Regions from separate parts of the Geobacillus sp. BMUD genome, predicted to be linked through region 3. Evidence: riboswitches for the same ligand, from Rfam matches in the RefSeq annotation. Region 3 holds a riboswitch; each other region holds the start of a gene.
What was found. A riboswitch is a leader RNA that binds a small molecule or an ion and turns the genes downstream of it on or off. The one in region 3 is predicted to bind cobalamin.

Region 1: linked by a shared signal. The riboswitch ahead of ETC05_RS09185 (ABC transporter substrate-binding protein) and the one ahead of ETC05_RS00170 (ribonucleoside-diphosphate reductase subunit alpha) in region 3 are both predicted to bind cobalamin.
Region 2: linked by a shared signal. The riboswitch ahead of ETC05_RS12560 ((2Fe-2S) ferredoxin domain-containing protein) and the one ahead of ETC05_RS00170 (ribonucleoside-diphosphate reductase subunit alpha) in region 3 are both predicted to bind cobalamin.

The regions. Positions count from the first base shown of each region.
Region 1 covers NZ_SDLA01000006.1:123,498-125,764, reverse strand. Annotated here, with positions in the region: gene nagE (N-acetylglucosamine-specific PTS transporter subunit IIBC) at 1-75, shown strand, start outside; gene ETC05_RS09190 (PH domain-containing protein) at 245-859, shown strand; cobalamin riboswitch at 1,120-1,318, shown strand; gene ETC05_RS09185 (ABC transporter substrate-binding protein) at 1,459-2,267, shown strand, end outside.
Region 2 covers NZ_SDLA01000011.1:63,040-65,306, reverse strand. Annotated here, with positions in the region: tRNA gene ETC05_RS12570 (tRNA-Gln) at 170-241, shown strand; gene rraA (ribonuclease E activity regulator RraA) at 486-971, shown strand; cobalamin riboswitch at 1,031-1,224, shown strand; gene ETC05_RS12560 ((2Fe-2S) ferredoxin domain-containing protein) at 1,409-1,783, shown strand; gene ETC05_RS12555 (HoxN/HupN/NixA family nickel/cobalt transporter) at 1,786-2,267, shown strand, end outside.
Region 3 covers NZ_SDLA01000001.1:37,588-39,854, forward strand. Annotated here, with positions in the region: gene ETC05_RS00165 (ATP-binding cassette domain-containing protein) at 1-516, opposite strand, end outside; cobalamin riboswitch at 724-919, shown strand; gene ETC05_RS00170 (ribonucleoside-diphosphate reductase subunit alpha) at 1,050-2,267, shown strand, end outside.

The DNA of each region.
Region 1 (2,267 bases), on a different contig from region 3:
CTCAACCAAACGGACTTGCAAGTGATTGTTGGCACGGATGTCGAATTTTTAGCCAATGCGATGAGAAAACAGTAAAAAGCGAAATGGTTGGGCCGTTCAATGGTTGGCAAACATGAAACTTTTTTTTGCCCTCCACGTATGACTATAGAGGATGCGGTGCTCTGCCAAAACAACCTGCGTTGCTGCTCGTTGCGGAGCGGCGCGAGCCAATGAAAAATGGAAGGGGTCGGGGCGAGAAATGAGCATGTTTGGAAAAGTCGCGGCCGATGTGCTTGGATTGAGCGACATCGGTTCGGTCATTCAGCCGAAAGACTACGACAAAGTCGACGCCGATGATTACGTGATGCACGAGGATGGAGAAAAAATTTATTTCCTTATTAAATCGAAATCCGATGAGTATTGCTTCACCAACCGCGCGCTCATTCATCTGGACGGCACGAGTGCAACAAGCAAAAAACGGACGCTGCGCCGCTACGATTACTATAAGCATCCGATTTCCGACGTGTCGCTCGAGACGGCCGGAACGGTCGATTTGGACGCGGAAATCAAATTCAAAATCGGGTCGCACGCCTACTCGATTGATGTGCATAAAAAACATATCGAGGAACTGAAAGATTTGTATAAATCGCTGCTTGCGATCGCCGACATTTGCCGCGAAAATGAAATGAAGCTCGACTATGCCGAGCGGAGCCTCGAGCTGGCGACCAAGGTGTTTGCCAACATGCGCAGCGACGGCGCCAATGTGTCGGCTGATTTTCAGGCCGTGAATGAATACGCGTTTCGATGGCTGACGGAAGCGAAAAAGAACTATACGATGAAAGATTTCGGCTTTGTGTTTGAAAAATACATCGAGCAGTGAGGAGATGAAGCTTGCATTCGGGAAAGACGCCGGGCCAGAGGGGGGCGTCTTTCCTGTTTTTCAAAGGAGCGCATCGTTGCCAAACGGTGAAGGGTGCGAGAGTGGAGATAGGCAACGTGGCGGCGTTTTGTGACTTCATGCGGACACGAACGCTGAGCCGCCGCAAGGAGCGGCGCTTGCTTGTTGTCGCCCGGTCGCAAATTGATGGTTGTCAAATGATCGATGTTGCTTTAATATAAAAATGTCCATATCCGAATTATTTAGTCGATTCGCAGCAAGGTGCCGAAAAGGCTTAATAGGGAATCCGGTGGGAATCCGGAGCTGTCCCCGCAACTGTCAATGCGGACGAAATGAAATCGCCACTGTACGGACGGATGGCTTGCGCTGTTTTCCGTACGGGAAGGCTTCAGAGTAGGATGAAGCATGAGCCAGTAGACCTGCCTTGCTTGCCGCAGTTTCCGAATCTTCGGGGGGTGAGACGCGGAAACAGTCGCACAGGGCATTGTTGTGCCCATTGGCGGTCTGTTTCACGCTCATTCCCCGACCGGACGGAATGGGCGTTTTTTATTGTACATACATCACTGAAGGGGGAATGACGGATGAAGCGTTGGGCATGGCCGGCGGTGGTGGCGGTGTTCTTCTTTTTGGCTGCCGTGCTGGTCGGTTGCAGCAGCGGGGCGAACCATAACGCCGAGCCGGTGAAACAAAAGGAGCCGAAAACGGAACAAGCAGCGTTTCCGGTGACGGTGAAAGACGGGCTTGGGGAAGATGTCACCATCAAAGCGGAACCGAAAAAGATCGTCTCGCTCATCCCAAGCAATACGGAAATCGCCTATGCGTTGGGGTTGGGCGATAAGATCGTCGGCGTCAGCGATTTTGACAATTACCCTGAAGACGTCAAAACGAAAACGAAAATCGGCGGGATGGAATTTAATGTCGAGAAAATCATTTCCCTCAAACCGGATCTTGTCTTGGCTCATGCGTCAAGCGCCCATAACTCGCGCGATGGCCTGCAGCAATTGAAAGACGCCGGCATCACCGTGCTTGTCGTCAATGATGCGAAGTCGTTTGCTGATGTATATGCGTCGATTGAACTGATCGGCAAAGCGACGGGGACAGCGGACAAAGCGGAACAAATCATTCACGGCATGAAGGAGAAATTGACGCAAATCAAGGAAAAAGCAAAACAAATTCCAGCCGATAAGCAAGCGAACGTTTGGATTGAAGTGTCGCCGCCGCCGCAGCTGTATACGGCCGGCAAAGGGACGTTCATGGATGAGATGCTTCAAGTGATTTCAGCGAAAAACGTCGCCGGCGGCTTGGAAGGTTGGCCGATGGTGACGGAAGAAAAAGCGGTGGCCTATAAGCCGGATGTCATCATCACGACATACGGCGGGGCGAAGCAAGT
Region 2 (2,267 bases), on a different contig from region 3:
GTTCCCCCCTTTCTGTTTTGCATCATAATGCCCGGATGCGGCAGTTGTAAAGAGTTGGTTAAAACGTGCGGAAAATGCATCTGTATTTTGCCGCATGCAGCAAAATGATATTCGTTTTTTGCGCATAAAGAGCCGATTGGTGCTCCATACTATAAATGGCAATCAACGTTGGGCTATAGCCAAGCGGTAAGGCAACGGACTTTGACTCCGTGATGCGCTGGTTCGAATCCAGCTAGCCCAGCTGAATGGCCGGACGGGGCGGCATTCGCCACGTAGCCGGCAGGCAGAAACGGCTTCCGCCATGTCGTGCGGGGCCGTTTTTTCGTTCGCCGGACAGCGGGAACGAGCAAATACTTTCAACGTCCGGTTGTCTAGCAAGACTCCACATCCGATTTTCGAATATAAACAGCGCCGCAAAAAAAGGCGTAGTCGGCAGGACTTTGGCGAATGGCGGCGAATGCAAAAAGGGAAAGGGGAGAGCGACAATGAAAACAGCCGATTTATGCGATCAATTTTTAGACGAGTTGCAAGTATGCGAGTTGCCGTTCCAATCATATGGCGGAAAACAGATGTTTTCCGGGCCGATTGCGACGGTCGACGTGTTTGAGGACAACGTTCTTGTCCGGGAAGCGCTCGAGACCGTTCCAGCGGGGACGGTGCTTGTCATTGACGGAAAAGGGTCGCGCCGCGCCGCGCTATTAGGCGACCGGCTGGCGCAAATCGCTTGCGAGAGGGGGCTTGCTGGCGTCATCATCCACGGCTGCATCCGCGATTCAGCGGAAATTGGCGCCATGCCGATTGGAGTAATGGCGATCGGCACATGTCCCGTGAAAAGCAAAAAAGAAGGAAAAGGCGCCCGCGACGTTGTGCTCGAGTTTGGCGGCGTGCGCTGGGAGCCGGGCGCATACGTGTACGCCGATGCGGACGGCGTTGTCGTCGCGCGCGAAGATTTGTCAGTCAAAAATGGTTGACGGACGCCCCTAGGTTGTACTACGATGAAAACGGATGCTTGTTCCATGACAGTGTAGATATGGCGAAGAACAAACAAGGTGCCTAAGCCTGCTTAGGGGCTTGGGTGAAAAGGGAAGCCCGGTGAAAATCCGGCACGGTGCCCGCCACTGTGATGGGGAGCTTTGCGGCAGCAAGTCACTGAAGGATGCTTCGGGAAGACGCCGCCAAGCGATGATCCTAAGTCAGGAGACCTGCCTTGTTTGGATCGGACGGATGCCTACGGGACTATAGGCAGACGTGCGGGAGAATGATGGCTGCATAAGGCCTGTTTGGGTCGTTTATGACTTTTGTATACATTTTTCTGCACCTCTGCTGTAGAGGTGCTTTTTCTTTTGCCTGAAACCTGCCCGTCTGTCTGCATCTGAATTCTATCATTCTAGCCAAAAGGGGGGATTCGATGGCGACGTGGGACTTAACAGGGATGAAGCACCATGTGTTCATTTGCAACGGGGGGACGTGCCTCCGTCATGGCGGGGATGACGTCACATTGGCGGTCCGTGAAGAGATCACCCGCCTCGGGCTGGATGACCTCGTTCATACGACACGAACGCGCTGCAACGGCCGCTGCCAGGACGCGTGCGTGATGATCGTCTACCCGGACGGCATCTGGTACCGGCAGATGACGCCGGAGAAGGCAAAAGAGGTCATCCATCGCCATTTGCAAAGCGGCGAGCTGCTTCGTACATGGGCGACGTATGAATATTGTGAAGACGGGTTGGCCCGTCTTGACGGGACGGAGTCGGTTATTGGCATTCAAAAGAGGAGGATGTAATGATGGAATGGGCGAGTTATGCAATGTTAGCGATATTTCTCGGCATGCGTCATGGGATGGACAGCGACCATGTTGCGGCCATTGCGGATATGGTCGGAAGCGAGTCGCGGCGAAGACAGCAGTTGGCACTCGGAATCATGTACGCTATTGGACACGGAGCGATCGTGTTTGTCATGGGGATGGCGGCACTCGTAGTTGGTGCTCGGCTTCCCGAGTCGTCAGCCGCCGCCATTGAGCTCTTAGTTGGTGGTACGCTTGTGCTGCTTGGCGGGATGATGCTTTTTTCTCTTTTTCGGCGGGGTGAGGTGAAAAGCCGGTTTCAGCTCCTTTATGAGTTCGGCTATACGGTTACTCGATGGTTGCGGGGAGGGAGAGAAAGGGGCAGTTGCCGTCCTTTTTCGCATGTTGGTTGGGCTGGCGCCTTGATCATCGGCATCATTCATGGCATTGGCGTCGAAAGCCCGACCCAGCTAGCCATTATCAC
Region 3 (2,267 bases):
TTCGTCAAGAAAAATGAGCGGCGGCTGGGCAATGAGGCTGGCGGCGAGATCCAGACGCCGGCGCATACCGCCAGAGAAATGTTTCAATGGGCGCTTGGCTGCTTCTGTCAAGCCAAATTCCTCCAATAATTCGCTTGTTTTTCGCCTTGCTTCTGTTCGGCTCAGCCCCAGAAGCCTAGAAAAGATCATTAGATTCTCTGTTGCGCTGAGCGTTTCGTCAACAGAGGCGTATTGACCGGTGACACCAATCAATTGCCGGACGATTTGCGGTTGTTTGACGACGTCGTACCCAAAAATTTGGGCGGAACCGGCGTCCGGGCGCAATAACGTCGCTAACATTCGGATTGTCGTTGTCTTGCCGGCACCATTGGGGCCCAGCACACCATAGATGGTGCCCGCGCGCACACGCAAATTGAGACCGTCCACGGCCCGGTGGTCGCCAAAGGTTTTCACCAATTCGTGTGTTTCCACTGCCCACTCTTGATGGGCGGGTGAGATTTGGGGTTTGTATCCCATTTTGTGTCCCCCTCCTTCGTATGATTCTCGTACATGGTGAATCGTAGCATGCTTTTATGAACGGAATGTGAACAACGGCATGATTTTTTGAGGAAGAGAAAATTTGATTCACCCACTCTTGCAATTCTCCCGGTTTTGGTATATGCTTGTTCCATCAGGATGATCATCTACTATATATTGTTTTGTTCTCTTTTTTAAACAACTATATATCGTTTCGCCAAGCAATGGTGTCCATCAGGACTTAATAGGGAATCCGGTGTGAATCCGGAACTGCCCCCGCAACTGTATGTGCGGACGAAATGGGATGGCCACTGGCGGCAAGAGCCATTCAGCGCGCCGCTGGGAAGGACCCAAAGTAGGACGATGCACGAGTCAGGAGACCTGCCTTGCTTGGAACGTTTCATGTTCTTCGGGGTGTGAGAAGATGAAACGATAGGGGAAAAGAAAAAGGGAGTTCGTCTGCCTTTTTCCGTCTGTCGTTTCATCCGCTCGCCTGCCCGAGCGGATTTTTTTATGGAGGAGAGGGGAAACGAATGACAGTGTCCACGAAGTCTATTGTTGTCGATGATCAAGGAAAAGAGAAATCATTTTCGCGCGAGGAGTTTGCTAGGTTGGTGGAGCAGGCGGCGGCAGACTTTGTCCGTTTGTCGCTCGAGGAATATGAAGAACGTGTATGGCAGCTTCTCAGCCGAAAAGAGATGGTCACCTTCGAGCAGCTGTATCAAACCGCCATTTTGGAAGGGCTGTCGTATATTAGTGAGGAGGAGCCGGAATGGACGTTTGTGTGCGCCCGGCTGTATTTGCAGCAACTGTACCGCGAGGCAGCACGGCATCGCGGGTACGAGGAGCGCAAGCGGTATGGCGATTTCTACTCGCTCCTTGTTGCGCTGACGGAACAAGGAGTATATCATCCGCTGCTGCTTGAACGTTATACGAAAGAAGAAATTGAGTCCATCGGTGCGCTTCTTGATCCGGAGAAGGACAACTTGTTTACGTACATAGGATTGCGCACGCTTGCGGATCGGTATTTGGCCCGCGATTATGAGCGGCGGCTGTATGAATTGCCGCAGGAGCGATTTTTGGTCATCGCCATGACGCTCATGGCGAATGAACCGCAGCAGCGGCGGCTTGAGTTGGTGAAGGAAGCGTATTGGGCGTTAAGCAACCTATACATGACCGTGGCGACGCCGACGCTTGCCAACGCCGGGAAGTCATACGGCCAGCTGTCGAGCTGCTTTGTCGACACGGTCGATGACAGTTTGCAAGGGATTTACGACAGCAACACCGACATCGCCAATTTATCGAAATCGGGCGGCGGCATTGGTGTCTATTTAGGGAAAATCCGGTCGCGCGGCAGCGACATCAAAGGATTCAAAGGGGTCTCCTCCGGCGTCATCCCGTGGATGAAGCAGCTGAACAACACAGCGGTGAGCGTCGATCAGCTGGGGCAGCGAAAGGGAGCCATTTCCGTCTATTTGGATGTGTGGCATAAAGATATTTTTGCGTTTCTCGATGCGCGGCTCAACAACGGCGACGAACGACTGCGGACGCATGACTTGTTCACCGGCGTTTGCATCCCTGATTTGTTCATGGAACAGGTCGAACAGCGCGGCGATTGGTATTTGTTTGATCCGCATGAAGTGCGGAAGGTGATGGGATTTAGCTTGGAAGACTTTTATGATGAGGAAAAAGGGAGCGGCAGCTTTCGGGAGAAATATTGGCAATGCGTCAACGAACCAAGGCTGTCGAAA